DNA from 3 places in the Herbaspirillum seropedicae genome. Region 1 is predicted to be linked to each of the others. Evidence: predicted binding sites of a transcription regulator. Region 1 holds the regulator's gene; each other region holds the start of a gene.
What was found. Region 1 encodes sigma-54, which starts transcription at its own class of promoters, with help from an activator protein. Its sites were predicted from a motif close to TGGCANGNAANCTGCTTT; they were not measured.
Positions count from the first base shown of each region.

Region 2: a site for sigma-54 is predicted at 8,737-8,754, ahead of ACP92_RS13805 (choice-of-anchor E domain-containing protein). Genes of this name have one in related genera too.
Region 3: a site for sigma-54 is predicted at 4,275-4,292, ahead of ACP92_RS05055 (PEP-CTERM sorting domain-containing protein). Genes of this name have one in related genera too.

Region 1 is NZ_CP011930.1:4,546,965-4,557,578, forward strand. Features, by position in the region: gene ACP92_RS19770 (methyl-accepting chemotaxis protein) at 1-710, opposite strand, end outside; gene ACP92_RS19775 (monovalent cation:proton antiporter family protein) at 818-2,809, opposite strand; gene ACP92_RS19780 (KpsF/GutQ family sugar-phosphate isomerase) at 3,164-4,192, shown strand; gene ACP92_RS19785 (KdsC family phosphatase) at 4,192-4,746, shown strand; gene lptC (LPS export ABC transporter periplasmic protein LptC) at 4,743-5,351, shown strand; gene lptA (lipopolysaccharide transport periplasmic protein LptA) at 5,421-6,026, shown strand; gene lptB (LPS export ABC transporter ATP-binding protein) at 6,028-6,771, shown strand; gene ACP92_RS19805 (RNA polymerase factor sigma-54) at 6,844-8,334, shown strand; gene hpf (ribosome hibernation-promoting factor, HPF/YfiA family) at 8,488-8,850, shown strand; gene grxD (Grx4 family monothiol glutaredoxin) at 9,182-9,493, shown strand; gene ACP92_RS19820 (UbiX family flavin prenyltransferase) at 9,517-10,119, shown strand; gene ACP92_RS19825 (SDR family oxidoreductase) at 10,210-10,614, opposite strand, start outside.
Region 2 is NZ_CP011930.1:3,149,403-3,160,016, reverse strand. Features, by position in the region: gene ACP92_RS13850 (GGDEF domain-containing protein) at 1-949, opposite strand, end outside; gene ACP92_RS13845 (response regulator) at 1,229-1,882, opposite strand; gene ACP92_RS13840 (sensor histidine kinase) at 1,977-2,639, opposite strand; gene ACP92_RS13830 (putative O-glycosylation ligase, exosortase A system-associated) at 3,037-4,362, shown strand; gene ACP92_RS13825 (hypothetical protein) at 4,359-5,378, shown strand; tRNA gene ACP92_RS13820 (tRNA-Arg) at 5,443-5,519, shown strand; gene ACP92_RS13815 (XrtA/PEP-CTERM system exopolysaccharide export protein) at 5,820-6,440, shown strand; gene ACP92_RS13810 (RIFT barrel domain-containing protein) at 6,512-8,686, opposite strand; gene ACP92_RS13805 (choice-of-anchor E domain-containing protein) at 8,796-9,497, shown strand; gene ACP92_RS13800 (choice-of-anchor E domain-containing protein) at 9,737-10,420, shown strand; gene ACP92_RS13795 (hydrolase 1, exosortase A system-associated) at 10,519-10,614, opposite strand, start outside.
Region 3 is NZ_CP011930.1:1,118,322-1,128,935, forward strand. Features, by position in the region: gene ACP92_RS05035 (cupin domain-containing protein) at 1-1, shown strand, start outside; gene ACP92_RS05040 (fumarylacetoacetate hydrolase family protein) at 5-988, shown strand; gene ACP92_RS05045 (NAD-dependent epimerase/dehydratase family protein) at 985-1,947, shown strand; gene ACP92_RS05050 (sensor domain-containing diguanylate cyclase) at 3,101-4,105, shown strand; gene ACP92_RS05055 (PEP-CTERM sorting domain-containing protein) at 4,337-5,017, shown strand; gene ACP92_RS05060 (ABC transporter permease) at 5,177-6,220, opposite strand; gene ACP92_RS05065 (sugar ABC transporter ATP-binding protein) at 6,223-7,785, opposite strand; gene ACP92_RS05070 (substrate-binding domain-containing protein) at 7,872-8,879, opposite strand; gene ACP92_RS05075 (ABC transporter permease) at 8,931-9,944, opposite strand; gene rbsK (ribokinase) at 9,972-10,614, opposite strand, start outside.

The DNA of each region.
Region 1 (10,614 bases):
AGGTCGCCGCCTGCCACGGCCTGGGCAATGCCCACGGCTTGCGTGAGCGGCTGGGAGATGGCGCGCACCAGCAGCCAGGCCTCCAGCACGGCCACGATCAAGCCTGCGCCCATGGCCAACAAGGCCATCAGGATCAGTTGCCGGTAGCGCTGCTGTTCATGCTCGTAGAGTTCGCGCCCCACGTTGATCTGCAGTTCCTTCAGGTCGGAGAGGGTCTGGTGGACGGCGTCCCATTGCTTGCGCATGGCGCCGCTGTAGATATCGTCAGCGCCCTGGAAGCTGCGCTTGCGCAAGGACTCCACCGCCGGCATCACGCCTTCGTCGGCATAGTGCTGGCGCTGCTTGAGCAGACGCTCGAGCAGCGTGGATTCTTCCGGCGTGAGGTAGGTGGCCTGGTAGCTCCTGATGACGGGCTCTACCGTCTTGAGGTTGTTGACGAGGAGATCCAGGCGCCGGTCGATCTCGTTGGGATCCCAGCCTTCGCTGGAGTCCAGCGTGATGATGCCGTAGATGCCGGAGCGAGCCGACTCGAGCGTTGACTCGATCTGCTCCAGGTAGGCATAGGCGACCAGCCGATCCTCATAGAGCGAACGCATCTTCTCGTTGGTGGAATGGAGCGAGACCAGACCGACGATACCCGAGGCCAGCAGCATGATGGTCAGAAAGCTGATCGCCAGAATCAGCCGAATCTTGATCGAGAATTTGTTCAACGCCCTCTCCTATGGTCGTGATGTGGATGACCATGGGAGTATCACTCAAGAGCGCAGTAGGTTTGCTGACATTTGCTGACCTTTCCTGACAGGCCGACGCTGTCCGGCTATTTGCTCAGCAGGCGTTTCTCAGCCCGCAACAGGCTTTCCGAACTGCCGCGCAACACCACGATGTCGCCCGCCATCAAGACGGTCTGTTCAGGTGGTTCGATACGCTGCTTGTTGCGCCGCAGGCTGGCCACCTCGGCGCCGCAGTGCGCGCGCAGGTCGATCTCGGCCAGGGTGTGGCCCAGCGCGCTGGCGCCGCCGATCAGGGTCACCGCCTGCAAGCGCACGTTCATGCCGACCCCGTCGGCCTCGCCATCGGACATGCCGTGGAAGTAGCCGCGCAGAGAGGCATAGCGCTCGTCCCGCGCATCCTGCACGCGATGCACCACGCGCCGCAGCGGCACGCCCAGCATCACCAGCGCATGCGAGGCCAGCATCAAGCTGCCTTCGAGCGCCTCGGGGACGACTTCGGTGGCGCCGGCGGCGAGCAGCTTTTCCAGATCGGCATCATCGTGGCTGCGCACGATCACCGGCAATTCCGGCTCCAGTTCAGCGGCATGGTGCAAGACCTTCAGCGCCGAGGGCGTGCTGGCATAGGTCACCACCAGCGCAGCAGCGCGGTGGATGCCGGCGGCCACCAGGCTCTCGCGGCGGGCGGCGTCGCCATAGGAGACATTGGCCCCGCCATTGCGGGCGTCCTGCACCAGTTCGGGGTCCATCTCGAGGGCGTGGTAGGCGATGCCTTCCTCTTCCAGCAGACGCGCCAGGCTCTGGCCGCTGCGGCCGAAGCCGGCGATGATCACGTGCTTCTGTACCCCCATGGTGCGCGTGGCCAGTTGCGTGAGGGCCAGCGATTGCAGCATCCATTCATTGGCCGAGAACTTCATGACGATGGCGTCGGACTTGGCCAGGATGAAGGGCGTGGCCAGCATGGACAACACCATCGCCGCCAGGATCACCTGGATGAGCATGGGATCGACCAGCTTGAGGCCGCCCGCCTGGCTGAGCAGCACGAAGCCGAACTCACCCGCCTGCGCCAGCCCCAGGCCGACCCGCAGCGCCACCCCGGGCGTGGACCCGAACAGCCGCGCCAGCGCCGCGATCAGGCCGAACTTCAGCAACACCGGTCCGGTCAGCAGCAACAGCACCAGGAACCAGTGGTCGATCACGGTGCGCACGTTGAGCAGCATGCCGATGGTGATGAAGAACAGACCCAGCAGCACATCGCGGAAGGACTTGATGTCTTCTTCCACCTGGTGCTTGAACTCGGTCTCGGAAATGAGCATGCCGGCGATGAAGGCGCCCAGCGCCAGCGACAGGCCGGCCTTTTCGGTGATCCATGCCGCGCCCAGGGTGATGAGCAGCAGGTTGAGCATGAACAGTTCCTGCGAGCGGCGCTTGACCACGATGCGGAACCAGCCGCGCATGAGCTTGCTGCCAAAGAACAGCAGCAGTGCCAGCACCACCAGGGCCTTGCCTGCGGCCCAGCCCAGCGTGACCATGATGTTGCCGGACTCGTTGGCCAGCGCTGGCACGACGATCAACAGCGGCACCAGCGCCAGGTCCTGGAACAGCAGCACGCCCAGGATGCGACGACCGTGTTCAGTCTCCAGCTCCAGCCGCTCGGTGAGCAGCTTGGAGACGATGGCCGTGGACGACATGGTCAGCGCGCCGCCCAAGGCAAAGGCCGCCTGCCAGCTGATGTTGAAGAACTGCGGCAGGAAGGTCGCCGCCCCCCATCCCAGCACCATGGTGGCCGCAATCGTGGTGGCCACCTGCGCCACGCCCAGTCCGAAGACGATGTGACGCATGGCCGAGAGCTTGGCCAGCGAAAATTCCAGGCCGATGGAGAACATCAGGAACACCACCCCGAACTCGCCCAGGGCGTGGGTGGTTTCATTGTCCTCGGCAAAGCCCAGGCCGTGGGGACCGATGATGATGCCCACTACCAGGTACCCCAGCATCGGCGGCAATTGCATCATGCGGAAGGCCACCACGCCGAGCACTGCGGCAGCCAGCAGGAATAAGGTCAGTTCCAGTCCGGAAAACATGTCTGGTTCAGTTTCTTGTAACGATGATAATTATTTTGTCTGTAGCGCGACCGCCATCGCCCCCCTTGCGCCTGCCGGCGGCACGCACCGGGATGAAGCGCTTTACTTCATCGCCAGTCCAGGTCGGAAGCATATTGCTTCATGCAACCATTGGGTAGCCACCATTTTCGCAACGCCTCCCGGACGACCTCCGCACTGTCGCCGTCCACGGCTTCCGCTGGCCGGCAATCCCCTGTGGCACGCTGCTGCGCTGCGATGCGGCGGGTTGCCGCGGGTTCGCATGTCAGCATTTCCTTACATCTGGCCAGTTGTCTGGCAAGTTTTTTGCTTTGCTAATTCGTTTATACTTCGGTTATGAGTGTAACCGATGACAAAACCACGCCTGCATCTTTTTCGGCCGGGGCCGCCCGCCGCGCCATCGAACTGGCGCGCCAGACCCTGCAGATCGAAGCCGATGCCATCCTGGCCCTGAAGAACCGCCTTGGCGACGACGCCAGCGAACCGCTGGCCCAGGCCGTCCACCTGTTGCTGCAGTGCAATGGCCGCGCCGTTGTCTCGGGCATCGGCAAATCCGGCCATATCGGCCGCAAGATCGCCGCTACCCTGGCCTCGACCGGCACGCCCTCGCTGTTCATGCATCCGGCCGAGGCCGCCCATGGCGACCTGGGCATGGTCACGCCCAATGATGTGTTCATCGCCATCTCCAATTCCGGGGAAACGGGCGAGCTCATGGCCATCATGCCCATCGTCAAGCGCATGGGCGCGGTGATCATCGCCATGACCGGCAATGACAATTCCAGCCTGGCGCGCATGGCCAACGTGCATCTGAACGTGGGCGTGGACAAGGAAGCCTGTACCCTCAACCTGGCCCCCACCGCCAGCACCACGGCCACGCTGGCCATGGGCGATGCGCTGGCGGTCTCGCTGCTGGATGCGCGCGGCTTCCTGGAAGAAGATTTTGCCCGCTCCCACCCCGGTGGCGCGCTGGGCCGTCGCCTGCTCACCCATGTGCGCGACGTCATGCGCAGCGGCGACGCCATTCCGGCAGTGAGCCCGGATGTCTCGCTGTCGCAGGCGCTCATGGAGATCACGCGCAAGGGCATGGCCATGACCGCCGTGGTGGATGCGGACTTCCGCCCCATCGGCGTGTTCACCGATGGCGACCTGCGCCGCCTGCTCGAACGCGGCCAGGACTTCAGCCAGTTCCGCATCGCCGAGATCATGCACGCCAATCCGCGCACCGTGAACCAGGACCAGCTCGCCGTGGACGCGGTGCAGCTGATGGAAGAATTCCGCATCAACCAGCTGCTGGTCACCGATGCCCAGGGCGTGCTGACCGGCGCCCTGCACATCCATGACCTGACCCGCGCCAAGGTGATCTGATGACCGCGCCCTCCTTCGCCAGCACCCTGCCGGCAGCCGCCCTCGAGAAGGCAGCCGGTATCCGCCTGATGATCTTCGACGTCGATGGCGTGCTCACCGACGGCGGTCTGTTCTATGGCGAAGACGGCGAGGCCTTCAAGCGCTTCAACGCGCTCGATGGCCATGGCATCAAGTTGATGCAGCAGTTCGGCACCGCCGCAGCCATCATCACGGCGCGCCAGTCGCCCTATGTGCTGCGGCGCGCGCGCGATCTGGGCATCGCCCATGTGTTCCAGGGCGTGCATGACAAGCGCCAGGCCTTCGAGCAGCTGTTGCAGCATACCGGCCTCAACGCCAATGTATGCGGCTATCTCGGCGACGATGTGATCGACCTGCCGGTGCTCACGCGGGTGGGCTTTAAGGCTTGCGTGGCCAATGGCCACCGCGAGGTCAAGCTGCGCAGCCACTACGTGACCCAGGCCAGCGGCGGCAATGGCGCCGTCCGCGAGATCTGCGACCTGGTGCTGGCCGCGCAGGGCAACTACGAGGCGGCGCTGGCGCCGTACCTGGCATGAGCGGGCGCAGCGGCGAACGTGCGGCCGACCGCATCCGCATCGGCGTGATCCTGGTGCTGCTCATCGGCGCTGCCCTGGGCAGCCTGTGGGTGCTGCAGTCCATGCGCGCGGCCGGCGACCAGCAGGCCGCGCAACGTCCGCGCGGCAAGCCCGACTATTATCTGGAAAACTTCAGCTACGTGAAAATGGGGCCGAACGGCCTGCCGCGCTACGATATGTCGGGCGTGAAGATGGTGCACTACCCGACCGACGATTCCTTCGAGATCACCAAGCCGGTGGTCCACAACCTGGACCAGGGCAAGCCGCCCATGGAGCTCTATTCCGATACCGCGCGCGTCACCGATGAGCAGACCCAGATCCACATGTACGGCAACGCCAACGCCATCCGCGCGCCCTACAAGGGGCGCGAACAGATGCAGGTGGTCTCGGACTACCTGTTGCTGTTGCCGGATGACGAGATCGTCAAGACCGACAAGCCGGTGGCCATGACCATGGGCACGACCCGCCTCAACGGGGTCGGCATGGTGGCCAACAATGCGACCCAGGTCGTGCAGCTGTTCGGCAATGTGCGCGGCTACTACGAACCGACGCCGAAGAAACGCTGACCATACTGATTCGCGCCCCCCGATATTCCGTCAGAACAATAACGCCAAGACCCGACCAGACAGGATTTTATGAAACGCTCATTGCTACTTCCGTTGCTGATGCTGGCTGCCCTCAGTGGCGTGGCGCGCGCCGAGAAGGCCGACACCACCAAGCCCACCAACATCGAAGCCGACCAGATGGTCTACGATGACGTGCGCCAGGTGAAGACCTTCACCGGCAACGTCGTCATGACCCGCGGCACCCTCATCATCAAGGCCGGCCGCGTGGTGCTCACCACCGACCAGTACGGTTATGAAAACGCCGTGCTCTACGCTGCCCCCGGCTCGCTGGCGACCTTCCGCCAGAAGCGTGACGGCGGCCCCGACCTGTGGATCGAAGGCCAGGCCGAACGCATCGAATACTCGGAACAGACCGAAGTCTCCAAGCTGTTCCAGCGCGCCCATATCCAGCGCATGGATGGCAAGCGCATCACCGACGAAGTCAATGGCGAGTTCATCTCCTACGACAGCCGCGCCGAATTCTATTCGGTCAACAATACTGCCAGCGGCCAGAGCAAGCCGGGCGCGGGCCGCATCACGGCCGTGATCCAGCCTCGCAATCCGCCGCCGGCGCAGCCGGGCCAGCCCGCCCAGCCTGCTACCCCGCAGCCCACCCAGCCCGGAAAGGATCAGTAAGATGGCAGCAAGCTCGCTGGTCGTGCGCGGCCTGAAGAAAAGCTATGGGGCGCGCCAGGTGGTGCGCGACGTTTCCATGGAGGTGCGCAGCGGCGAAGTGGTCGGCCTGCTCGGCCCCAACGGCGCTGGCAAGACGACCTCGTTCTACATGATCGTCGGTCTGGTGCCTTCCGATGGCGGCGAAATCGATCTGGACGGAGAGCCCATCTCGCGCCTGGCCATCCACAAGCGCGCCACGCTGGGCTTGTCCTACCTGCCGCAGGAAGCGTCGGTATTTCGCAAGCTGACCGTGGAAGACAATATCCGCGCCGTGCTGGAACTGCGCCAGGAAGACGGCAAGCCGCTCTCCCGCGACGAGATCGAAGGGCGCCTGAACAACCTGCTGCACGAATTGCAGATCGAGAAGCTGCGCGAGAGCCAGGCCCTGTCGCTGTCGGGCGGTGAACGCCGGCGCGTCGAGATCGCCCGCGCACTGGCCACCGATCCGCGCTTCGTGCTGCTGGACGAGCCCTTTGCCGGGATCGACCCGATTGCCGTGATCGAGATCCAGCGCATCGTGCGCTTCCTCAAGGAACGCGGCATCGGCGTGCTCATCACCGACCACAATGTGCGCGAGACCCTGGGCATCTGCGATCGCGCCTACATCATCAACCAGGGCACCGTGCTGGCCAGCGGCAACCCGGAAGAGATCATCGCCAACGAATCAGTGCGCCGCGTTTATCTGGGCGAGCACTTCCGCATGTAACCCAGGCACAGGCGCAAACGACCAGGACACCGGCATTGCAACCAGCGGGCCACGCCGCTTCCAGAAAGAAAGATGAAACAGTCGCTCCAGTTACGTACCTCGCAGCATCTCGCATTGACGCCGCAATTGCAGCAGTCGATCAGACTGCTGCAACTGTCGACGCTGGAATTGCACCAGGAGCTGGAGCAGATACTGACCGACAATCCCCTGCTGGAACGCCTCGACGACGCGCTCGACAATTCGGTGCGCCTGCTGGCCGATGGCGCCGTCTCGGCGGCCCCCTCGAGCGGCGTGAGCGAGACCACCGGCAGTGAGGCCAGCAGCGAAGCCGCTCCCGCAGCGGCCGATGGCGAATCCAGTTTCGAGTACCAGGACACCGCCCCCGAGGGCGTGAGCGGCGACTCCGACTGGAGCTTCGACGATGTGGCCCGCAGCGGCAAGTCGCCCGATGACGAAGACGCCCGCCCCCAGCTGGAAGCGCACGAAATCACCCTGCGCGAACATCTGCTGGAACAGATCCGCGTGACGGCGCGCACGCAGCGCGACCGCGCCCTGCTGGAACTGCTCACCGATGCGCTGGACGACAGCGGCTATCTGGAAGAGCCGCTGGAAGACATCCTCGCGCGCCTGCCCGAAGAGTTGGGCGTGGACCTGGAAGAACTCTCCATTTCGCTGAAGCTGCTGCAAAGCCTGGACCCGGCGGGCGTGGGTGCGCGCAGCGCTGGCGAATGCCTGGCCCTGCAGATCCGCCGCCTGCCCAAGGTGCCCTTCGTCACGCGCCGGCTGGCGCTGAAGATCGTGGAAGATTACCTGCCGCTGTTTGCGCAGCGCGACTTCAACAAGATCAAGAAGGCGCTCGATTGCGATGACGAAGACCTGCGTGAAGCGCAGGCCGTGATCCGCCAGTGCCGTCCGCACCCCGGCGCGGAATTCGCGCGCGATGCCTCCGACTATGTCGTGCCGGACGTGATTGTCAAACAGACAAAGAACGGCTGGCAGGTCATGCTCAACCATGAGGTCATGCCCAAGCTGCGCGTCAACGCCATGTACGCCAGCGCGCTCAAGCAGGCCAAGGGCGAAGGATCGCTATCCTCGCAGTTGCAGGAAGCCAAGTGGCTCATCAAGAACATGCGGCAACGTTTCGATACAATTTTGCGCGTCGCGCAGGCCATTGTGGAACGTCAAAGAAACTTCTTTTCACATGGGGCAGTCGCCATGCGCCCCCTTGTGCTACGTGAAATTGCTGATACACTGGGTCTACACGAGAGCACTATCTCTCGCGTGACAACTCAGAAATACATGCTCACACCGCATGGCATGTTTGAGTTGAAGTACTTCTTCGGTAGCCACGTCGCAACTGAAACCGGAGGCGAAGCTTCCTCCACCGCGATACGGGCGCTGATCAAACAGTTGATAGGAGCCGAAAACCCGCAGACCCCATTATCCGATAGCAAGATTGCGGATATGCTGGCAGAACAAGGCATGGTGGTCGCGCGACGCACAGTCGCCAAATACCGCGAAGTGTTGAAGATTCCGCCAGTCAATCTCCGCAAGTCCCTCTGAGTTTTTCCTCAGTTTTTCTGCAGTACCGTTGCTGTGTTCCGGCAAGCATCCCGCTGATGCCCATGCCATCCGACACGAAGACCGTGCCCGTGGTACAGCTGCAGCAAGGATGAATTGCACGAACCTCCAGTGACTTCACGATAGGAGTCTTGTATGAATCTGACCATCAGTGGACACCACCTCGAACTGACCCCCGCCATCCGGGAATACGTGCAAAGCAAGCTGGCCCGTATCAAGCGCCATTTCGACAACGTGATCGACGTCAGCGTGATCCTGAGCGTAGATAAACTCACAGAAAAGGAAAAGCGCCAAAAAGCGGAAATCAACGTCCACATCAAGGGGAAGGATCTACATGCGGAAAGCATTGCGCACGACCTCTATGCAGCCATCGATGCCCTGATCGACAAGCTCGATCGCCAGGTCATCAAGCACAAGGACAAGTTGCAGGAACATCACTCCATGGCCAAGCGCCTGCCTGAAGAAGCCCCGGACGACGCGGTCGCCGGCGCGGCATGATGCCTTGATCTTCAAGCTTTCATGAGCAAAGGGCGCGCAAGCGCCCTTTTTCATTCATGTCCCCGCACCGGCGATCATTGCCCGGTAGAAAATCCGCATAGGATATAAATAATTTACCTCGTCGGTGGGCTTCGCGGTGGGCTTCGACTTGAAGGCGCCGATGGCGACCTTATCTTTTCCACAGCCCTTCGGATCAGGAAAATGATTTTGATACAAAGCATTTCCCGAAGACAATATTTCACCAACCGCAAGACAAGTCGCCCGTCCGACTCCAACGCACGCGGCGGCTTTTCCCTATAATGTCGGCAATCCCATTTTTAAAGGCATAGCCATGAGCGACGTCCAATCCTGGATCAAAGAAACCGTGACCCAAAACCCTGTCGTGCTGTTCATGAAGGGCACCGCGCAATTCCCGCAATGCGGCTTTTCCGGCAAGGCCATCCAGCTGCTCAAGGCCAGCGGCGCCGAGAACATCGTCACCGTAAACGTCCTGGAAAGCCCGGACGTGCGCCAGGGCATCAAGGAATACTCGAACTGGCCCACCATTCCCCAGTTGTACATCAAGGGTGAATTCGTCGGCGGCTCCGACATCATGAGCGAGATGTACGCCTCGGGCGAACTGCAGACCCTGATCAAGGGCTGATCTTTTTCGCGCCTGAAGCTCCCGTGAGCGTTTCTTCCAGCCGGCCGCGCCAGCGCCTGATCGTCGCCATCACCGGCGCGACCGGCGCCATCTACGGCGTGCGTTTGCTGGAACACCTGCGCAAGCATGGCCAGATCGAAACGCATCTGATGGTCTCTGAAGCCGGCGTGCTCAATCTCCACCAGGAGCTGGACATGCGGCGCAAGGATGTGGAAGCGCTGGCCGACGTGGTGCACAACGTGCGTGATGTAGGCGCCTGCATCGCCAGCGGTTCCTTCGCTTCCACCGGCATGGTGGTGGCGCCCTGTTCGATGAAGACCCTGGCCGCCGTGGCGCATGGCCTGTCCGACAACCTCATCACCCGCGCAGCCGATGTGGTGCTCAAGGAACGCCGCCGCCTGGTCCTGATGGTGCGCGAAACTCCCTTCAACCTGGCGCACCTGCGCAACATGACCGCCGTCACCGAGATGGGCGGCGTGATCTTCCCTCCCCTGCCCGGCTTCTACCAGCGCCCTGCTTCCATGGAAGAGATGGTGGACCATACGCTGGGGCGCGTGCTGGACATGTTCGGGATCTCCATGCAGCTCACGCCGGAGTGGCAGGGCATGAAAGGTGGAGCGGATTGAAGCCGCATACACACGCTATAAAAAACGCGCCGCAGATTCTCCTGGCGGCGCGTTTTTCTTTTGGCCTATCGCGGCCCCTGGCATCGTGAATCAACCACGCCCGATGTAGGGCATCTTGGTCGCCATCACCGTCATGAACTGCACATTGGCCTCCAGCGGCAGGCTGTCCATGTAGAGGATGGCGCGGGCCACATGTTCGGCATCCATGGTCGGCTCGACCTTGGTGGAGCCGTCGGCCTGCAGCGTGCCCTTCTTCATCAGCGTGGTCATGTCGGTGGAGGCATTGCCGATGTCGATCTGCCCGCAGGCGATATCGTAGGCGCGGCCATCCAGCGACGTGGCCTTGGTCAGGCCGGTGATGGCGTGCTTGGTCGCGGTATAGGAGGCCGAGAACGGACGCGGTGCATGCGCCGAGATGGAACCGTTGTTGATGATGCGGCCCCCGCGGGGCGACTGGTCCTTCATGATGCGGAAGGCTTCCTGGGAGCAGAGGAA
Region 2 (10,614 bases), 1.4 Mb from region 1:
CGCTCAACACGCTGTTGAGGTCGGCGATGTTGCCCGCCTGGCTGATCTGCTGCGAGAACCCGCGGATGGTGCGCTGGTAGTTGTCGGTGGTGGAGACCATCGCCGAGAGCCGGTCCACGAAGGTCAGCATCATGTTCTTGACCACCACTTTTTCCTCGGACAGGGTGTTCTTCAGCAAGCCCTGCTTGTAGATCACTTCCTTGAGGTTCTTGGTGGCGTCGGCCAGCGAGGTCGTGCTCAGCGGGCCGGCGATGAGGCTTTGCACCGTTTCGATCTGGCTGGACAGCCAGGAACCCTGCTCAAGCAGGCCATTGATGTTTTCCAGCAGCAACTGGAACAGGCGCATCAGCAAGTCCTGCTGCTGGGCCATGTCGTCGGTCTTGAGTTCGATCTGGAAGCTCAACTGCTTGAGCCGGGCGATGATCTCGTTCATCGCCTGTTCCGAGAAGGCGGTCTTGAGCTCCTGGCCGCTGTTGCGCGATTCGTTGGCCAGTTCCGGTGCGGTCGAGAGCAGCGACGGCAGGTTGAACACCAGCACCCTCGCCAGCATTTCGCGCAGCATCTTTTCCTTCTTGCTGTCGCGGATGAACTCCCGTTCCAGGTCGATGGGCACCAGCTCGCCATGCTGCACCTGGGGCCCAAGAGGGCGGTTCTGCCAGTTTTCTTCCGCGAACTCGATCAGCTGGCGTTCGAATTCGGCCCAGTCATTGTTCTCCCTGGCGCGCACCAGGCGCGTACCCAGCAGGCCGTTCTCGCCGGGCTGGCGCGAGAGCTTGGTGGCGAAAGCCGCCAGTACGCTCTCGGCGCTGGCGCCGGGTCCGTCCCCCTGGATTTCTTCATAGGCGATGCGATAGGCATCCGGGGTAGGCGCGATGCGCCGCGCCCCGAGTCGCTGGAAGGCTTCACGGGCAATCTCGACGGGCGTGAGCGTGGACGGTTTCTTGGACATGCCGACTGACAGTGTTCAGTGTTGTTGGTGTAGTTGTCTTGGTGCCACAGGGATGGTGCTATCAGTATCGGCAGCGTAGCGGCCAGGCTTGAGCCCGCCGGCTGCCTACTGCTCTCCCGGCGTGCTGCAAACGGAGGAAAGCGACGATGCATTCTACGTCAGCCGGCCTCGGCTGCATCCCTTTAATAGCGGGAGAAAATGCCCGCATCGGCCCGCATCGTCCCGCATCAGGCGGCCTGGGCGGCGGTGTGGATTGGTGACTTTTTCCTTCTTTTACGTTTATTCCACCAGGGCGTTCTTGAGCGCGTAATGGGTCAGCTCGGCGTTGTGGCGCATCTTCATCTTCGACAGCACCCGCGAGCGGTACATGCTGATGGTCTTGACCGACAGCGTCAGCTCGGCGGCGATGTCGCTGACCGTCTTGCCGGAGGCGATCATGACCATGGTCTGGTATTCGCGATCAGAGAGGGTCTCATGCAGCGGCGTCTCGTGGTCGAAGCCGATCTGGTTGGCCAGCTCCTGGGCCAGCGAGGGGCTCACGTACTTGCGCCCCGAGGCCGCCTGGCGGATCGCCGCCAGCAGTTCGGCCGGGGCCGCCTGCTTGTTGAGGAAGCCCGCCGCTCCGGCCTTGAGGGCGCGGATGGCGTACTGGTCCTCGCGATGGATGGACAGGATCAGCACCGGCAGCTCTGGCTGTTCCTTGCGGATCTGCTTGAGGATGTCGATGCCATTGCGGTCCGGCAGGACGATGTCCAGCAGCAGCACGTCGCCATTGCCTTCACGCGCCAGCTTGATGGCTTCCAGGCCGTTGGCGGCGTTGCCTGCGACCATGATGTCCTTGCTGCCCGCGCAGATCTGGCGCAGGCCTTCGCGGACGATGGCATGGTCGTCGGCGATCAGGACCTTGATGGCGGCGGTGACTTTCTTGCTCATGGGCGGTGCATGCGGTGCGGAGGGGGCGGATTATTCAAAGCGTTTGGTCGTGGCTGCCCACAGGCAGAAGCAGGCCGTATTCTATAGCGTTCACTCAGCGCGCAACAGGGATGAGCGTTCTGATCACGACCCCGCCGTCCTGGCCGGCCTCGATGAAGAGCTCTCCGCCCAGCGCCTGCGCCCGTTCCCGCATGTTGCGCAAGCCATGTCCGTGGCGCGGGGCGACTTCCTTGGCGTGGAGCGGTGCGATGCCGCAGCCATCATCGGCGATCTGCATTTCCAGCCTGGCTTGGCGCATCCGCAGGTCCACCCGCAACGCGCTGGCGCGGCCATGGCGCGCGGCATTGCTGGCCGCTTCGCGCAGGATGCGCAGCAGGCCCAGGATCAGGAAGCGATCTTCCTGCTCCAGCGTGGGCGGGCAGTCCAGCTGGCAGTGCAGGCGGTATTCGCGCTGGATCTGCCGGCACTGCCACTGCAAGGCATCGACCAGCCCGAACTCCACGATCGGCGGGTGCAGCTCATCGATGATGCTGTGCATGCTGGCCATGGCTTGCTGCAGCAACTGCCTGGCCTCGTCGGCCTCGGCCAGCGGGGCGGCCAGGCCTTGCGCAGCCAGTTGCTCCTGCAAGCGGCCCAGCGCCATGCCGACGCCCGCCAGAACGCCGCCCAGATCGTCGTGCAGGTCGCGGGCGATCCGTTCGCGTTCCTGTTCGCGGATATGGATGGCAGTGGCAGGAGGAGGAAGAGGATGTGACATGAATGCAGCGGGAAGCGAATAAAGCTTCATCATAGCGGCCCCCCGTCTGCAGGTCATCCGCCTGTACCTGCCAAGTGAGCGGGCGAGGGTGCTTGGGGCTGCAGCAAGCACAACAGGAAACACACAACAAGCACAACAACAAGCACGACAGGATAGGCGACAAGTGTTGTCTAAAGTATAATTTCGCTCGCAGTGGGGGCGGTCCGGGGGAGTTTGCCTGTTCAGGCGAGCGGCGGGCCGGATGAACGAGCACGAGCGCTTGGGGAGGGGCAAGGCGTGGAAAGTATCCTGTGGGCAATGGACCTGTTGGCGGTCGTCTACCTGTGCCGGTGGGCGCTCAAGAACGACCGGCGCGATCCGGGCGAGCAGTAGCCGCAACCGGAGCCCAAGACCCGCCATGCGCGACATCATCCTGCTCTGCGTACTGCCTTTCCTGCTCTACGCCACCCTGAAACGCCCCTTCATCGGCCTGGGCCTCTGGATCTGGACGGCCATGTTCTATCCCAATGCCTGGGTCTACGGCATGGCTGCGGGGATCCGCTACAACCTGCTCATCTCGGCCTCGGCCATCCTTTCCTACCTCTGTTCGCGCAACAAGAACCGTTTCGAGGTCGGCAATACCGGCGCCTTCGTGCTGCTGTTCTTCGCCTGGACCACGGTGACCTCGGTGTTTGCCCTGGCCATGCCGGATCGGGTGTGGGGCTTCTGGAACGATTTCCTCAAGACGGTGGTGCTGTTCGTGCTCATCACCCTGGTGCTGACGAAGAAGGAGCACATCGAATTCGTGCTCTGGTGCCTGGTGCTGTCGGTGGGCTTCTACGCCGGCCTGGAAGGCCTCAAGTTCATCGCCAGCGGCGGCGGCCACAAGATCGAAGGCTTCGCCACCCACACCCTGGGCGACCGCAACGAGCTCTCCATCGCCTTCGCCATGATGCTGCCGCTGACCTTCTACCTGCTGGCCGAATACGGCAAGCGCTCGCGGCTGCTGCGCCTGGGGCTGCTGGGCAGCCTGCTGCTGCTGGTGGTGTCCATCATCGGCACGCAGTCGCGCGGCGGCTTCATCGCCCTGACCGTGGTGGGCGGCTATCTCTTCCTCAAGAGCCGGCGCAAGATCCTGCTGCTGGTCTCGGTGCTCATCGCCGGCAGCCTGGTGGTGGGGCTGATTCCCTCCGAGTGGTTCCATCGCATGGACACCATCGAACGGGTCGGTGGTGACAGTTCGTTCATGGGCCGGGTCGTGGCCTGGAAGCTTTCCACCATCCTGGCCTTGCAGCATCCGCTGCTGGGTGGCGGTTTCAAGTCGCTGGAATATTGGCCGGTGTGGACACTGCTGTCGCTGGATTTCCATATGCTGTCCTTCTTCCCGACCGGCGATGCGGTCCCCGACACGCGCGGCGCGCACGCGGCCCACAGCATCTATTTCCAGGTGCTGGGCGAGCATGGCTTCCCGGGGCTGCTGCTGTTCCTGTGCATCCTGGTCACCGCCTTCCGCAAGGCGGCCCGCGTGGCCCGCACCGCCACCGAGGTGGGCGCGCCGGAATGGATCGCCAGCCTGGCCACGGCGCTGCAGCTCTCGCTGTTCGCCTACTGCGTGGGCGCGGCCGCGCTCAGCTTTGCCTATTTCGACATGACCTACACGCTGTGCGCGCTGATCGTGGTCCTGGAAAAACGCATCCTGCCGGCCTATCTGCCTGGCCAGGGCAAGCCCGGAGCGCTCGCATGAACCAGAACGTCATCAAGGCCGTGCTGATCCTGCTGGTCATGTTCGACCACAATGAATATGCCCACCAGCTGTTCCCCCTGTTCCTGACCGGGTTCGCCTTCCATGTCCTGGGCTTCCTGGCGCTGCCGCTGCTGCGGCCTGCGCCGGCGCTGGACTGGGACTATGTCGGCAAGATCGTCTGCCGCTACTACTATCCCTTCCTGCTGATCGTCTGCGCCATGGCTGCGCTGACCATGGTCACGCAGGCCGGGGTGTCGATGGCGGCAGCAGGGCGCTTGCTGCTGGCGCTCTACAGCGGCAACAACGACGCCCTCAAGAACGCCACCCAGATGGCCTTGCTGTGGTTCCTGCCGTCCTTGCTCTCCCTGCTGCTGCTGCGCGCCTTCATCGATGCGCGCGGCCCGGCGCTGCGCCGCATCTGCCTGCTGGTGCTGTTGGCGGCGCACCTGGTCATCGGTCCGATCGCACCGCTCATCCGCGACTATCTGCCGCTGGGCCTGCTGCCGGCGGTCTATGCCTTGCCCTTGTGTTATCTGCTGGTGTGGCTCAACACCCATTGCAGCGCGCGGCTGGGCCCGCTGGCGGGGGTCTTGCTGACCGGGCTGGTGTTCGTGGCGGTGAAGGCTGCGCAGATGGCGGCGGGGCTGAGCCAGGAGCTGGGGTTTGCGCTGGTGAGCGACTATCGCAGCCTGCCGGCGCTGTTGCTCAACGACCTCGAGTCGGTCTGCGGGGCGCTCATGCTGTTCCAGGCGGCGCGCCTGCGCCTGCCTGCGCTGCTGGCCTGGGGCGGACAGCATACCTTGCCGGTCTACCTGATCCATCCCTTTGTCGCCCTGGTGGTGTACCGGCTCTGCGAGAAGGGCTTGCCGCAGGTGGGGCAGGGCGGCAAGTTCGTGCTGTCCATGCTGGCCACGATGATCATCAGCATGGGCCTGGCCCACGGGCTCATGCGCATGGGCTGGGTGCGTCGTTTCGTTTTTCCTGGCGATGCAGAGACCTTGCTCGGCAGGAAGTGAATTCTCATTTTTTTATAAAAAACGTTTGCAATGAACAAAAAATCCCTTATAATTTCATTCTTTCGCGGCTGTAGCTCAGCTGGATAGAGTACTTGGCTACGAACCAAGGGGTCGTGGGTTCGATTCCTGCCAGCCGCACCAGATATAAAGGGTCCATCGCAAGATGGGCCCTTTTTTCTTTGTCCCTCCGCCTTTCCCCCGCCTTTTCCGCTGCTGCGCATCACGATGCGGCTGCATCCGTCGTTTGTTCCTAACTTCCTGTTATCTTGCGGCAACTTTCAACAAGGTCGGCTATCGTCTGCGCGCGACATTTTTCTCATCCTTGTTGACGAAATATAAACACTTGCTTATCCTGCCACTCAATCAGCCGGCGCGACCGCGTATTGCGCGTTTGGTTCGGGGGAAATCTCACTTCATTGACGACAACAAAAAGGAAAGTCCATGCGGCCTCAACTCGTGCGCTATGCAAGCTACATCCTCGCCTCCACCCTGTTGCTGGCAGGCTGTGCCAGCCGTCCCGTGGCCGATACCGCCAGCGTCCCGGCGGCGCCGGTAAACAGCGAGTACCGCATCGGACCGGGCGACAACCTCAACGTCATCGTCTGGCGCAATCCCGAGGTCTCGCTGGTGGTGCCGGTGCGTCCGGATGGCAAGTTCTCCACGCCCCTGGCCAATGACATCGAGGCCAGCGGCAAGACTCCCAAGGAAGTCGGCGCCGAGATCGCCAAGGCCTTGTCGGCCTATATCACCGATCCGGTGGTCACCGTGGTGGTGACTGGCTTCTCGGGCATCTACAGCGACCAGATCCGCGTCATCGGCCAGGCCGCCAAGCCACAGGCGCTGCCCTATCGCAAGGAAATGTCGCTGCTGGACGTGGTCATTGCCGTGGGCGGCACCACCGAGTTCGCCGCTGGCAACCGCGCCAGCGTGATCCGCCTGGTCGACGGCAAGCAGACCAAGATCGCCGTGCGCCTGGACGATCTGATGAAGGATGGCGACATCTCCGCCAACCTGGCCATGCGCCCGGGCGACATCCTGGTCATCCCCGAAAGCATCTTCTGATCGGCGCGGATCAGGTCGCATCGCCTGACCTGGTCCCGCTGTGCTTCTTCCTTGGCCCGCCCGCTGGCTGCTCAGTTGCTCTTGCCAGCGGTGCGCGGCATCACCGAAAACTGCGGTCCCAGGCCATAGTCCGGCTTCACCGAGCGCCGCATGAACCTCTCCCAGGCCTGTCTGGCTCCAGGCGCGTCGCTGTCGACGCTGTAGGCCAGGGCCGGCTGCAGGTTGGAGGGAAATCCGGCCGGCTGGCTGGAATAGCCCGTCATTTCTCCTCCCCGTAATTTCAGCAGCTGCGCCATGGCGTCGCTGGCGCAGGCCGTCTGCGCCAGCGCCGGTGCGTTGTCGCGGTAGTTGGCCGCCAGCATGGCCTGGTAGGCCTGACCCAGGTCGGTGTAGAGCGGCGCGTTCTGGTCGGGCCGCACCGGGATGCTGTAGGCCGCGCCGAAGATCCAGCAGTAGCCCGGGTGCGTCATCCGCGCCACTGGGAAGGCCGCCTTGTAGCGCAGCAGCGGCAGGGCTTCCTGGTATCCAAGATCATTCAGGTAACCGATTGAGGATGTGAAGAAATCATCCATCCAAGGCGCAATCCCGGTGTTGCCTTGGTAGACGATGGCGTTATCGACGATGATGCCCAGGCGATTGGCCTGGCTGTTGTTGACGTATTGCGCGGTGTACCAGTCCAGGTTGTTCTTGACGATGTCTTGCAGCTCCTTCTTGAGCGCATCGTCGTCGGGCGTGATGTAGGCCGCCTGGCCCAGGCTGCGCAGGGTCCAGGCCTGGTCGCGCACCTGGCTGCGATGCACCAGCCCCTGGGCGTAGCCGCGATAGGCGGGATTGCTCTTGAACACCGCCCAGGTGGCCCAGAACTGCAATTCCTCGAGCTGGTAGTAGTCGCCCGTGAGCAGGTAGGGCAGGTAGTTCATGGCCGGCATGTGGGCTGAATCGGCGATGTTGGGATTGCTGCAGCCCTGGCAGGGCGGGAAGGCTTCGCTCTTGCCGGTGCGTGGATTGCGCGCATCGCCGGGCTGGCCCAGCAGGGTCAGGGCGGGGAAGCGCGCCAGGCTCACCGGACGGTCGCTGCTGCGGTCGCGGTAGTGGATCGACCAACTGCCTGCCAGGTCGCCGGTGCCCAGGCTGGCCTCGCGCGCACGGCGGTCCATGCTGAGCAGCCAGAGCACGTTCCAGCCCGGCAGCAGGCCGATATCGGGGCGGCCCCCGGTGGTGGGCATGGCCGGGTTGGCCACGCCGGCGCCCATGGGTTCGGTCTTGGGACCGGTCCAGGCGCTGGCCAGGTCGCGCAGGGCCTTTTCGGCCACCATGCTGCTGCGGTCATAGTTGGGCAGGGCGCGGCTGGCGATGAGGTAGGCGGTGTCGCTGCGCACGTTGACCTGCGGCGCGGTCCCGCGCCAGAACACCTTGCGCCAGCGCGTGTGGTGATAGTGGGTCAGGCCGCTCTTGTCGTAGACGCTGTGGCCATCCAGGTCGATGTGGACGTCGTAGCTGAAGTTGCCCGGCGCGGCCTCGAAGGCCCAGTCGTTTTCCACCGTCACGTCGATCCGTACGCCGCCCTTGCGACCATAGTCGCGGATGGCGTAGCGCACCTGCAGGTGCGGATGCGGCCGGTTCTGGGCGTCCAGCAGCGGCGCATTGACCAGCCATTCGGTCACCACCGCACCGTCCAGCCATAGCCGGTAAGCCCCCTGCTGCAAGCCCGGGCGCGGGCTGGCGCGGTAGCTGCGGCCATCGATGGTGATGGCCACGCTGGCGTCGAAGGGCTCAGCGAGCAAGGCCTTGAGGCGTTCTGCGGCCAGGCTGGATGCCTTGCCCCTTGCCTTTTCCGCTCCTGGCTCTGCGGACTGCGCCGGCTGGCCCGGCGCAGCCTCCATCTTCAGTTCCAGCGGCTGGCCTTCGCCCAGCACCGGCAACACCGTCGACAGGATGGCGTGACGCACCGAGCCATCGGCATGCCTAGCCTTGATGTCCAGTTGCAGGGGCAGGTCCTGGCCGTCCGCAAGCTTGAGCCTGACGGTGCTGTCACGCTTGAAGTCGCCAGGCTTGAAGACCTGGCCGAAGGTGAGGGCGACCTCCTTTTGCTCGGTCCGGGCGGTATTTTCGATGCGTACCGAGGGCAAGCTGGGGATCGTATCAGCGCTGGCGGCCTGTGCCGGGGGCAGGCCGGGCAAGGTCATCCAGGCCAGTAGCAACAGGGAGCCGCGCAGCTGCCGGAATTCTTGACACAGACCCATCATTTTCCCCTTGAAAATTTCATAAGCCATTGATTTTAATGATATTTAATTGTTGGCATGCCGATTGCTTAGTGTTGTGGCGCCCAACACTTTTTTTATTATTAAATCTATCATGAAAAAGTTTTCTTCCCTGCTGGTTTCTTTTGCTGCCGCAGCCAGCTTCATGGCCGCCGCTCCGGCCCACGCGACCCTGACCACGGTGACATCGGCTTGGCAGCAAGCCGCGTTCGACCTGCCCACCATCGATGCCAGCGCCACCGTCCAGTTCAATGGCTTCAATGCCTCCCTGGGCAAGCTGATCGGCGTGACGGTCAAGTTCATCATGGATGAAACCCTCACCGACACCATCTACAACTTCAACACCCACGCGGTCACCGTGGGCAATCCGCGCCCGGTCTTTGCGACCTCGACCATTACCGCCACCGGTCCCCTGGGCCTTTCCACCGTGAACCAGTTGACCACCACCCCGCAATTCGCTGGCGTGGTCCCGGCTGCGCCCTCGCTGGGCAGCTTCGGCAGCAAGAGCATCAGCAACACCGTGACCGGCATCCAGTCCGGCCCGGTGACCGTGAACGGCACCCCCGCCTCGCTGGCCGCCTATATCGGAGGCCAGAACAGCGTGACCATCAATGTCGATGGCGAAGGCAGCCAGTCCGGCTCCCTGCCGCCCAACGTGATGAATGGCTACTCGGCCAGCGCCAACGGCATGGTCTACCTGCAATACATCTACCAGGTGCCGGAACCCGCCTCCATGGCCCTGTTCGCCTTGGGCCTGCTGGCGCTGACCCAACTGCGTCGCCGCAAGTCTTCCTGAGGATCAGGCCGCCAGCGCCCGCAAGGGGCGCACGGCTCCTGGACAAGGGCGCTGCCGAACCGGTAGCGCCCTTGTCGCTTTTGGGGAGGGGGCGGGAGTGGGTGCCGGTTTTCTTTACACCTGCCTTGGGGCTGCTTGCTAAGTACTTGTTTTTTCTATCATTTTTTTCTGGCCCGGTCCTTGCTATGGTGGGATTGACAACAACTTTCTGTCATCCCGGCACAATCAGAGGAGTGGGTATGAAAAAGCAGATTTTCTCCATCGTCGCCGCCATTCTGGCTTGCGTCGCTATGTCCTTGCATGCACCCGCCCAGGCCGGTGCGATCCTCAATACCAACTGGCAGAGCGCGGCCTTCAATCTGGCCTCCATCGATGACGACACCACCTTGAGCTTCCACGGCTTCAACTTGGGGCTGGGCAGCCTGATCGGCGTGGTCATGAAATTCAGCTTGTCCGAGACCCTGTATGACCGGGTCTTCAATCTGGGCTCCAAGGCCAGCAACATCGGCAATCCCAGCCAGATCTTCGCTACCTCCATCATTACCGTGTCCGGTCCCCTGGGCCTGCAAAGCGTCAACCAGTTGAGCACCACGCCGTTCCGCGGCAAGGTCCCGAGCGGCCTGAGCACCATCGCGACGGCTTCGCTGAGCAATCATCAGGTGGCTCCGGTGCAGCTCAATGGCACCCCGGCCTCGCTGGCCAGCTATATCGGCGCCAACCATCAGGTGACCATCAGCGTGGATGGACTGGGCGTGCAGAGCGGCTCGCTGGCCCGCAACGTGCTGACCGGCTACGACGGCACGGCCAGCGGCGTGGTCTACCTGCGCTACATCTACCAGGTGCCCGAGCCTGCCATCCTGGCCCTGTTCGGCCTGGGCCTGCTGCTGCTGGGCGTGATGAGCTGGCGTCGTCGCCAGGGCTGAAGCCTGGCTTGCCACTTAGTCCACCTAATCCATCTAGTTCATCGCCGTGACGCCGTGCGCCTGACCAGCGCACGGCGTTTTTGCTGGCGCCTGCGGTGTCAGCGTTCCAGCCGTGTCAGCCAGCGCAGGCAAGCTTGCGCGAGCTGTTCCCGCCAGAGGCGGGTGGAAAAGGTGTGGTTGGCCTCGGGCAGGTC
Region 3 (10,614 bases), 2.1 Mb from region 1:
AGCCATGAAACTGGCCACGCTCCCCGATGGCAGCCTGGATGGCGCCTTGCTGCTGGTCTCCCGCGACCAGCGCCATGCCGTGCCGGTGCCGCAGATCGCCGCCAGCCTGCTGGACGCCGTGCAGCGCTGGGACCAGGTACAGCCCTTGCTGCAAGAACGTTACGAAGCCCTCAACCAGGGCGGTCTCACTGAGGCCATCGCATTCGACCCGCGCCAATGCATCGCCCCGCTGCCGCGCAGCCCGCAATGGCTGGATGCCTCGGCCTTCCTCAATCATGGGCGGCTGATGGAAGAGGCGTTCAAGACGCCACCGATCCCGCATTTCGACACCGTGCCCGTGATGTACCAGGGCGCCAGCGATGATTTCCTCGGCCCCTATCAGGACGTGGCGCTGCCCTCGGAAGAAGATGGCATCGACTTCGAAGGCGAATTCGGTGTGATCGTCGGCCCCGTCCCCATGGGCGTGCAGGCCAGCCAAGCCTTGCAGGCAGTGCGCCTGCTGGTGCAGATCAATGACTGGAGCCTGCGCGCCCTGGGACCGCATGAGATGAAGACTGGCTTCGGCTTCCTGCAGGCCAAGCCTTCCACCGCCTTCGCTCCCATGGCCGTCACCCCCGACGAGCTCGGCCCCGCATGGCGCGACGGCCGCGTGCAGATGCGCCTGCAGGTACAGTGGAACGGCCAGCCGTTTGGCCATCCGCACGGCGGCGAGATGAATTTTTCCTTTGGCGAACTGATCGCCCACGCCGCCCGCAGTCGCCGGCTCACCGCTGGCACCGTGATCGGTTCGGGCACGGTGTCGAACCAGTCGCGTGCGGCAGGCTCGGCCTGCATCGCCGAACGCCGCGTCATCGAAAAGATCGACCACGGCGACATCCGCACCGGCTTCATGCGCTTTGGCGACGAAGTCAGCATGCAGGCCTGCTTTGACGATGGCCGCAGCGGGCCCTTCGGCCTGCTGCAACAACGCGTGGTGCCAGCACGATGAAGATCCTCGTCACCGGCGCAGGCGGCTTCATCGGCGCCACCCTGGTTGCGCTGCTGCGGCAGCGCGGGCAAGCAGGCGGGCGGCGCATCAGCAGCCTGGCCGTGCTGGACCGGCAACTGGGCGAGACTGCGCCAGACATGGTGCGCATCGAAGGCAATCTGCAAGATGCGCAGGTGCAAGCACAGATCGTCGCCTTCGGCGCCGACCTGTGCTTTCATCTGGCCGCGCTGCCCGGCGGCGCCGCCGAGGCCGATCCCGCGCTGAGCCGGCGCGTGAACCTGGACGCCACGTTGGACCTGTTCGAACTGCTGGCCCGGCGCGACCCGGCCACACCGCCCCCAGTGGTGGTCTACGCCAGCACCATTGCCGTCTATGGCCTGGACCTGCCCGATCCGGTGACCCCGGCCACACCGCCCCGCCCGGCATTGATCTATGGCGCGCACAAGCTGGCTTGCGAAATCCTGCTGGCCGACTACACCCGGCGCGGCCTGCTCGATGGACGTTCCTTGCGCCTGCCCGGCATCGTGGCGCGTCCGCGAGCGGCATCGGGGCTGGTGTCAGCCTTCATGAGCGAGCTGTTGCATGCACTGGCGGCGGGCGAGCTCTTCACCTGCCCCGTGGGGCCGCAGGCGACGGCCTGGTGGATGTCGGCGCAGCGCTGTGCCGAGAACCTGCTGCACGCAGCCTCGATGGACCCGACCCGCGACCCCGAAGGCGCAGCGGCGCGGGTCTGGCCTTTGCCAGTGCTGCGGCTGTCGATCGCGCAAGTGGTCGCCACGCTCTCGGCCTTGTATGGCGTGGATGGACAGGCGCTGGTGCGCTATGCACCGCAGCCGCAGGTGGAAGCGGTCTTTGGCCGCTATCCCAGGCTGGATGACCGGGCTGCGCGGCAGCTTGGGCTGCGTGATGATGGGTCGGTGCAGGAGATGGTGGAGCGGGCGCTCATATCCCGGGGTTGAGCACTGCCGACTAGGCTGTTCAAGATCGCAACAATGATCCGAATGAAACGCGGCTTGAATGGACCTCTTACGAGGAACAGAATCAAGATGACCTTAATTGTCACTTAATGGCCGTAACGATCCGCTGACACCCTTCATGCCAATACGGGGGCGCATAGCCCGCGAAATTGACCTGTCTTCCTTTTTCTTCGAAGGCAGAGAAGCGTGATGCCGATCAAGCAGAGAAGGGCTTGTAGAAAGGCTTGCGACCGCGTGACAGCGACCTCAAAAAAACTCACTTATCCGGTGACTACAAAATTTGTCGCAGATCATAATCGTTGAACGAAATGCTTGAAAAGAAATAAGCAACTCGCTAGCATTGATTTGACCTATCGATAACATTCGGGGAGTTATTGTCAGGTTGTGAACAAGGGGGGCTTTGTTCACCCACCGTCTCACTGAATCTGCAACGCTATCTAGCCTACGGCATGATGCGGATTCAGTGAGACGGTGTCGTTTTGGAGCTGAGTAAAACTCATCAATCATCTTGGCTCGGCAGTGTTGCCCAATAAGTGATGGGCGCTAAATTATTATGCTGATGGCAGCGTGTCCATGAAGTGGCTGTTTACTAATTCATGATCCTGAGAGCTAAGGCAGTTCCTGTGCGGATCTTGAATTGTGGTCATCAACTGCCAGGAAAAAACGGCACAAGCACCAGCAAGGTCAGTAGTCCGGCGGCGTTAAAGGAGGGGGAATGCGCAACGTCTACACGACTCATACGGGGCCGCTCGCGCGAGGTGAGCATGCTTGCCCTTCAGGCAGAGGGGAATGCCTCCAACACGATCTCGAGCGCTGGCGCCTGCGCCTTGTGAGTTCCAGTGTGTATCGCCGGTGGGCGACGTACCTGGCAAGCTCGTCGATCACGCAACTGTTTCGGTGGGTGAAGGGGAGAATGGCCCTCGTCATTGGAAGTGCTTGCACCACTTCATTCAAGATCGTCTGATTGTCCCATCCCGATTTCGTCGCAAACAGCTTCTCGTGTCAGCTCCGTTTCATATCGAGAAGACTTGGCGCGGCCTAAGCTATCTAAGCTATTCAGAAAATATTAGTCCGACCGATTGAAGCAAGCTGTTCATGAAGCGAGTTCTAACTAAATGAGGGATTGGAGCGATGCATGAAGAGGGATCTTGAAGAAAGACATCGTCAATCACAGGCCGAGAAATCCGTAGGCCGTCAGTTTCCCAGGCTGCTCCGAGCGACCCTGGACTCTCTGGATAGCCAGATTGCATTGATAGACCGTGCCGGGGTGATCCATTACGTCAACAAGACATGGTGTGAATTCGGGATCGAGAATGGCATTCCTGCTGGCTACAGCTGGATCGGCGTCAATTATCTCGTCGTCTGCCGTTCGGCAGGCGACCGTGGCGATGGGGATGGTCGAGAAGTCTACGAAGGTATCCGATCCGTTGTCGAGTCTGGCGCACCATTCTTCCAGTATGAATATCCCTGCCATAGCCCAAATGAGCAGCGCTGGTTCATGATGCGCATAGCTCCTGTGTTGGGGGCGGAAGATTTCTTCGTCATCTCTCACGTCGTCATCACAGGACGTAAATTGGCTGAACAGCGCGTAGAGCGCCTGAATGAAAAGCTTGCGCTGCTGGCCGTCACGGATAAATTGACCGGCTTGGCCAACAGGATGAAGCTGGATGAAGTACTTGATAACGAAATAAATCGTGCTGATCGATATGGAAAGAATTTATCGCTGATACTGCTGGACATTGATCACTTCAAGGAAGTGAATGACAATTTCGGGCATTCGACGGGCGACGCCGTTCTGGTCCGTATCGCGGAGATTTTGCGGGCTAACGTGCGATCCTCAGACCTGGCAGGTCGTTGGGGCGGGGAGGAGTTTCTGCTCATCTTGCCGGAATGCGACATGGAGGATGCCGCGCGCATGGCCGAAAAACTAAGATTGCTGATAGAGAACTATAACTTCGTACCTGTCGGTAGGCGCACATGCAGCTTTGGCGTTGCGGCCTATCAAGCAGGACATGACCGTACTACGCTTCTGACCTTGGCTGACCTGGCACTCTATCGGGCAAAAAATACCGGTCGCAATCGCGTTGAAATCGCCGCTAATCTCGAATCAGCAGTGAGTCACAGAGATTGCAACATCTAGGCATGGCAATCACAAGGCAAATATGCAGGGTGCAGAACTCTACTTAAGGCCTGTTGCTGGCATGCGCATCAAGTTCTTTTTGATGGCGCTCAGAACGGTGTGTCGAGGTCGTTGACAGACAAGATTCAGCGAGAAAAATAAGTCCTTGTTTCTGCGGGCATTGTTGTGCTGGCACTCGATTTGCTAAATGGAGTGGGTCATCTTGACTCAACTTCTTTAGGAGATACTCAGATGTCCATCCAACGACTTTCCCTCAATGTCAGCCTGGCCGCTATCCTCATGGGCGCCGCCCTTGCGCCGGCGCATGCCGTCGTCATCGATACCACATCACTCTGGGAGGGAACGAACCCCGTCCGCCACTTCGGCGGCAGCAGTTCCACCGCGACCTACGGTGAAACCTTCTTCGCACCCGGCGGAGCGCTCAAGAACTTCACGTTCTTTATCAATACTTTCGGCAAGAGCATTGCCGCCAGCGCCCGAATCTATGCATGGAGCGATCAGCCAAACGGTGGATCGGCGGTGGGCAAGGCGCTGTTCGACCGGACCGTCACGCTCAACAGCAACAGCCTGCAGTCTTTCACCTTCCATACAGGTGGCCTGGCGCTGAGCAAGAATGCGTCCTACGTGGCCCTGCTGACGGTGAAGGACGACGCTCAGCCCAGCGGTTCCTATTGGGGTATGCTCCCGCGTCGCTCCGGACTGCCTTATGACGGTAAGTTTGTTTTCTATAACAACAATGGAGATTCCTTCCGCCTCACCAACTCGACCTGGGATGGCCTCAGTTGGCCCAACTCGCTGGCCTGGAAAGCGACGTTCAACGATGTTCCTGAACCGGCCAGTATGGCCTTGCTGGGGATGGGGCTGTTCGGCTTGATGGCAAGCCGGCGCAGGAGCAAGTCTGCGCAGGCTTGAATAGTGCAGGTGTGAGCAGGGCGGAAGTGGCCGGCTGGTCCGGCCACTTCTGTTTTTTATGCGCGTGCAGTGCGAGTCTGCAGGGTGTGCTTCGTCAGCGTCTTCCAATTCGCTGCTGAAAGGCGGATCGACTTATGGGCGGTCTTGCAGCGTCAGATCCTACTTCTCCCTGCGCAAGGCAAACACCGCCCCCGCCAGCACAATGAATCCTCCGATGATGGCCTTCTGCCAGGTACTGGGCACCCCCGCCAGGATCAGCACGTTATTGATCAGCGTCACCAGCAACACGCCCAGGAGCGTCCCCATCACGCTGCCATGCCCGCCGGTAATGCGCGCTCCACCCAGCACGACGGCGGCGATCACGTCCAGTTCGCTGCCGACCAGGTCGAAGGGATTGGCCAGGCGCGTGCTGGACACATGCACGATCCCCGCCAGTCCCGACAGGAAGCCCGCATAGCCAAACACGAACAGATGCACCGAGCGCAGCTTGTAGCCCAGGCGCTCGGCAATGGCCAGGCTGCCGCCGACGGCGTAGACGGCGCGGCCCATGAGGGTGCGGTTGAGCAGCCACCAGGTCAGCACACTGGCCAGCACCAATACCAGCACGGTGGCCGGCAGCACGGCATGCAGTCCGTTGGCGGTGTCATGGCGAGCCAGCGTCAGCTTGCCGAAGCTGTCCATGGCATGGGGGATATTCATGAAGAAGACCGTGCCCACGAAGGTCAGCAGGATGCCGCGATAGAGATACTGCGTGCCGATGGTGACGATCAGCGAAGGCGCCTTGAGCCAGTCCACCAGCAAGCCATTGAGCACACCGAGCCCGGCGCCGCCGACCGCGCCGGCCAGCAGGATGACGGCGATGTGCGTCTCAGGGAACCAGGTCATCACCACCTTGGTGATGGAATACATGGTCAGCGCGGCAATGGCGGCGAAGGAGACATCGATGCCGCCGGCGGCCAGCACGATCATCACGCCCAGGGCGAACAGGCCCAGCGTGGTGCAGGCGCGGACGATGTCGAACAGCACCGCCAGCTGGAAGAAGGCGGGGTTGATCAAGGCCACCGTCAGCACCACCAGCACGATGAGCAGCAGGGTGAAGGCGGAGGGATTCTTCTTGAGCAGGGCGGCCAGGCTGGGGCGGCGCTGGACAGGTGCGTCGGTGCTCGCGTCGGCGGCCTGACGGGTGAGGGTGCTTGCGTCCATGACTAACTTTCCTGACTTTGCTCGGAGACCAGATCGTGGAACAGCTCGCTCTCGGCGAGTCCTTCCACGGCATAGCGGCGCACGATGCGGCCGCGTTTCATCAACAGCAGGTTGTCGCAGTTCTGCAGCAGCTCGGGCAGGTCGTCGCTGATGAGGATGACGCCCAGGCCGCGCTGCGCCAGGTCCTGGATGATGCGGTAGATGATGTCCTTGGAGCCCACATCCACGCCTACCGTCGGCCCATGCAGGATCAGCACGCGCGGGTTGATGGCCAGCCAGCGCCCGATCAGCACGCGCTGCTGGTTGCCGCCGGACAGCGACTGCACTGGCCTATCCACATCGGGCGTGGCGATCTGCAATTGCCGCACCGTGTCGGTGGAAAAGCGCTGGCAGGCGGCGGCGTCGAGTGCGCCGAACTTGCCGCGCAGCTTGCGCAGGATGGTGGTGACGATGTTGTCGCGGATCGACTTGTCCAGGAACAGGCCTTCGCTGATGCGGTCTTCGGGGACGTAGCCGATTCCATGGGTGATGGCGTCGCCGGGATTGCGCAGCGACAGCGGCTGGCCTTCCAGCGTGATCTGGCCTGCGCGGGCGGGTTCGACGCCGGCCAGCGCCAGGGCCAGTTCGTTACGACCTGAATCCAGCAGTCCGGTAATGCCCAGGATCTCACCCTGGCGCAGCGCGAAGCTGACGTCCTCGAAAGCGCCATGGCGACCCAGTGCGCGCACTTCCATGAGCGGCTTGTGCAGTTGCGCGTCGACGCGGTAGCGTTCCTGGCTCAGTTGCTTGCCGGTCATCAGCTGGCCCAGCTGGGCCTTGGTGAATTGCTGGATCGGGCCTTGCGCGACCTTCTCGCCATCGCGGAAGACGATGGCCTGGCCGCCGATGGCAAAGCACTCATCGAGCTTGTGGCTCACGAAGAGCACGGCCACCCCATTGGCGCGCAGGCCATTGATGACCTTGACCAGGGCATCGACTTCCTTTTGCGTGAGCGAGGTGGTGGGTTCGTCCATGATGACCATGCGCGCGCTGGTGGCGATGGCGCGCGCGATGGCGATCAGCTGGCGGGTGGCGATGGGCAGTTCGTCCACGCGGGTGTCGAGGAAGTCGGCGTCGGCGGGAAGATTGACGGCGCGCAGCGCCCGCGCGGCGGTCTGGTTCAGGGCGTGGCGGTCGAAGAGGCGCGCCAGCCGGCCCTGGTGATGCACCAGCTGTTCGCTCAGGGCGACGTTCTCGGCCACGCTCATGTTGGGTAGCAGGGAGAGATCCTGATAGACCGTCTCGATGCCCAGCGACAGCGAGGCCAGCGGCGTGAGCTCGGCCACGCGCTGGCCCTGGATATAGATTTCGCCTTCGCTGGGCGGCTGCGCACCGGCGATGATCTTGATGAGGGTGCTCTTGCCGCAGCCGTTCTCGCCCAGCAGGTGATAGATCTCGCCGGCGTGGATGGTGAGGTCGACGCCGCGCAGGGCGTGCACGCCCGCAAAGCGCTTGTGTATTCCTTGCAGGCGCAGGAATTCCTGGGCGGGCGCGGCAGAGACGCTAGAGGTGGTTTGACTGGTCATAGTGAAACGCGATGACGGAGGACATCCGCGGGCGTGACGGCAACTCGGCGCACGACGGATGTCCGGTGGGTCTGATCAGGCCGCGATCAGAACGCGTACTGCTTGTAGTTCTTCTTGTCCACTTCCACCCAGGCCTGGCCGGTGACGATCACGCCCACGCCCGGACCCTTCTTGACGGTGACCTTGTTGTAGCCGGGAATACCCAGGTCCATGCCGTCGGTGATCTTCTTGCCCTGCACCAGCATCATGGCGGCCTTGTTCATGGCCAGGCCGGCATCCTTGGGGTCCCAGAAGGCGATGCCGCCCACTGCGCCCGATTCCAGGAACTTGGCGGCTTCACTGGGCAGGCCAGTGCCATAAACGCAGACCTTGCCCTGCAGGCCGGCTTCTTCCACGGCGCGGCCGATGCCCAGCACATCCAGCGACGAAGAACCCTGGAAGCCCTTGATGTCGGGGTGCTTGCGCAGGATTTCCTTGGCCTTGGCGTAGGCCTTTTCGGCGTCGTTGGCCGATTCGTTCTTGGCGTCCACCAGGGTCATCTTGGGATACTTCTTGGCGGCATTGGCGGCCCCGCCATCGGCCCATTGCACCTGCGACTGGCTGCCCAGCGAACCGACCAGCGACGACCACTTGCCGGCCTGGCCCATGCAGGCCGCCAGCCGGTCGTTCAGGCGCGCGCCGTAGGCGGTGTTGTCGAAGGCTTCGATATCGACCAGGGTGTTCTTCTGGTTGTCGGCTTCATGGGTGACCACCTTGATGCCGCGATCCAGGGCGCGCTTCAAGACCGGTTCCAGCGTGGGCGGGTCCATCGAGACCACGGCGATGGCGTCGACCTTCTTGGCCACCAGGTCTTCCACCAGGCGTTGCTGCTGGGCCGCGTCCGATTGCGCCGGGCCGATCTGGCGGGTGGTCACGCCGGGATTGGCGGCGGCGAATTCCTTGACGCCCACTTCCATGCGGTTGAACCAGCTGATGCCGGTGATCTTGACCACGGTGACGATATCGATGGGTTTGTTCTGCGCCTGAAGGGCGCTGGCAAAGCCGACGGCGGCCAGGGCCGATACCAGTACGCAAGCCGATTTCTTGTTCATCATGTCTCCAGTTTCCCCACTAAGTTGGATGGATCTTGACAGGCGGGGTGCTGTTCAAGACTTGCGCAGTTGCGCCTTCGAATTCGGGAAGAAGTCACGCCAGCTGACCCGCGCCGAGGCCAGGAAGCACAGCAGCAGCAGGCCCCAGGCGCAGTCGCGGAAGAAGTTGGAGATCTCCAGCAGGTTGAAGGTGGACGACAGCAGTTGCAGCGCCAGCGCCGAGAAGAACAGGCAGACCATGCGCCCGTAGCCACCCTGCGGACGCACCCCCGCCATCACGGCGATGAGGATGGCGATCAACAGGTAGGAGTTGCCGTAGTCAGCCTTCACGCTGGCCGTGCGGGCCGCGATGATGATGCCGGCCACCGAGGCCAGCACGCCGCTGATGACATAGGTGGCAAAGCGCAGGCGGTTCTGCGAGATGCCGGCATAGCGGGCCGCGCGCGCATTGGTGCCCAGCAGGTAGAGCTTGATGCCGAAGAGGCTGTAGCGCATCAGCCAGCCCACCAGCAACAGCAGCGCCACGAAGATGATGAAGGGGATGGGCACGCCCAGCACCGATTCATTGCCGATGGCCGAGATCGGATCGACCACGCTGATGCGCAGGCTCGAGCCATTGGTCAGCACCACGGCCAGTCCGGTGAAGATCATCTGCGTGCCCAGGGTGCAGAGGATGGGAGTGAGGTTGCCACGCGAGATCAGCCAGCCATTGAGCGCGCCGCCCAAGAGGCCAGTCACCAGCGCCACGGCGATGAAGCCCAGCGTATAGGTCCAGGGCGCGGCGTCGGGGGCCGCCACCAGCAACGGCATGGCCGCTGCCGCCACCACGCCGGCCAGGTTGGCCAGGCCGATGCCGGAGAGGTCGATGCCGCCATTGCCGGAGATCATCGCCAGCGCCACGCCGATGGCCAGCAGGCCCAGTTCGGGCAACTGGCTGGCCATGGACTGGAAGTTGTAGATGTCCAGGAAGTCGCCATGCGAAAACACGGTCGCCACCAGCAGGATCGCTACGTTGATGACCAGCAGGAACAGCAGTTGCGGGTCGGAGATCTTCAGTTTCATCGTCATTTCACCTTGCCGTGAATGTCATGGGGCCTACGCCTGCGCCAGCACGCTGGCATGGGTGTCCAGCAGCGCCAGCGCTTCCTGCCGGCTGGGCATGGAGGGCGCGGTGCCGGGGCGCGTCACCGAGATGGCCGCGACCGCCGTGGCCAGTCGGGCGGCTTCTTCGGCGGACATGCCTTCGGCCAGGCCGGCGGCGAAGGCGCCGTTGAAGGCGTCGCCTGCACCGGCGGTCTCCACCACCGTGCCTGCGCACAGCGCCGGCAGGTGCAGCGACTGGCTGCGGCTATGCAGCAGCGAACCCTGTGCCCCCAGCGTGATGAGGGCGCAGCCCACGCCGCGCTCCAGCAGCACATCGGCGGCGCGGCGGGCGTCGTCGATGTGGTGGATCTCGATGCCGGTCAGCAATGCGGCTTCGTGTTCATTGGGCGTGATGAAATCGCACAGGCCATACACCTGTGCTGGGAACGCCAATGCCGGCGCGGGATTGAAGACCGTCGTGGTGCCTGCTGCGCGGGCGATCTGCAGGCCGGCCAGTGCGGCCTCGGGGGGCTGTTCCAGTTGCGTGACGAAGACCTTGGCCGCTTCGATGGCCTGGCGTTCGCGCTCCACATCCTGTTCCGATAATTGCGATGCCGCGCCTGGCACCACGATGATGGCGTTGTCGCCGCTGGCG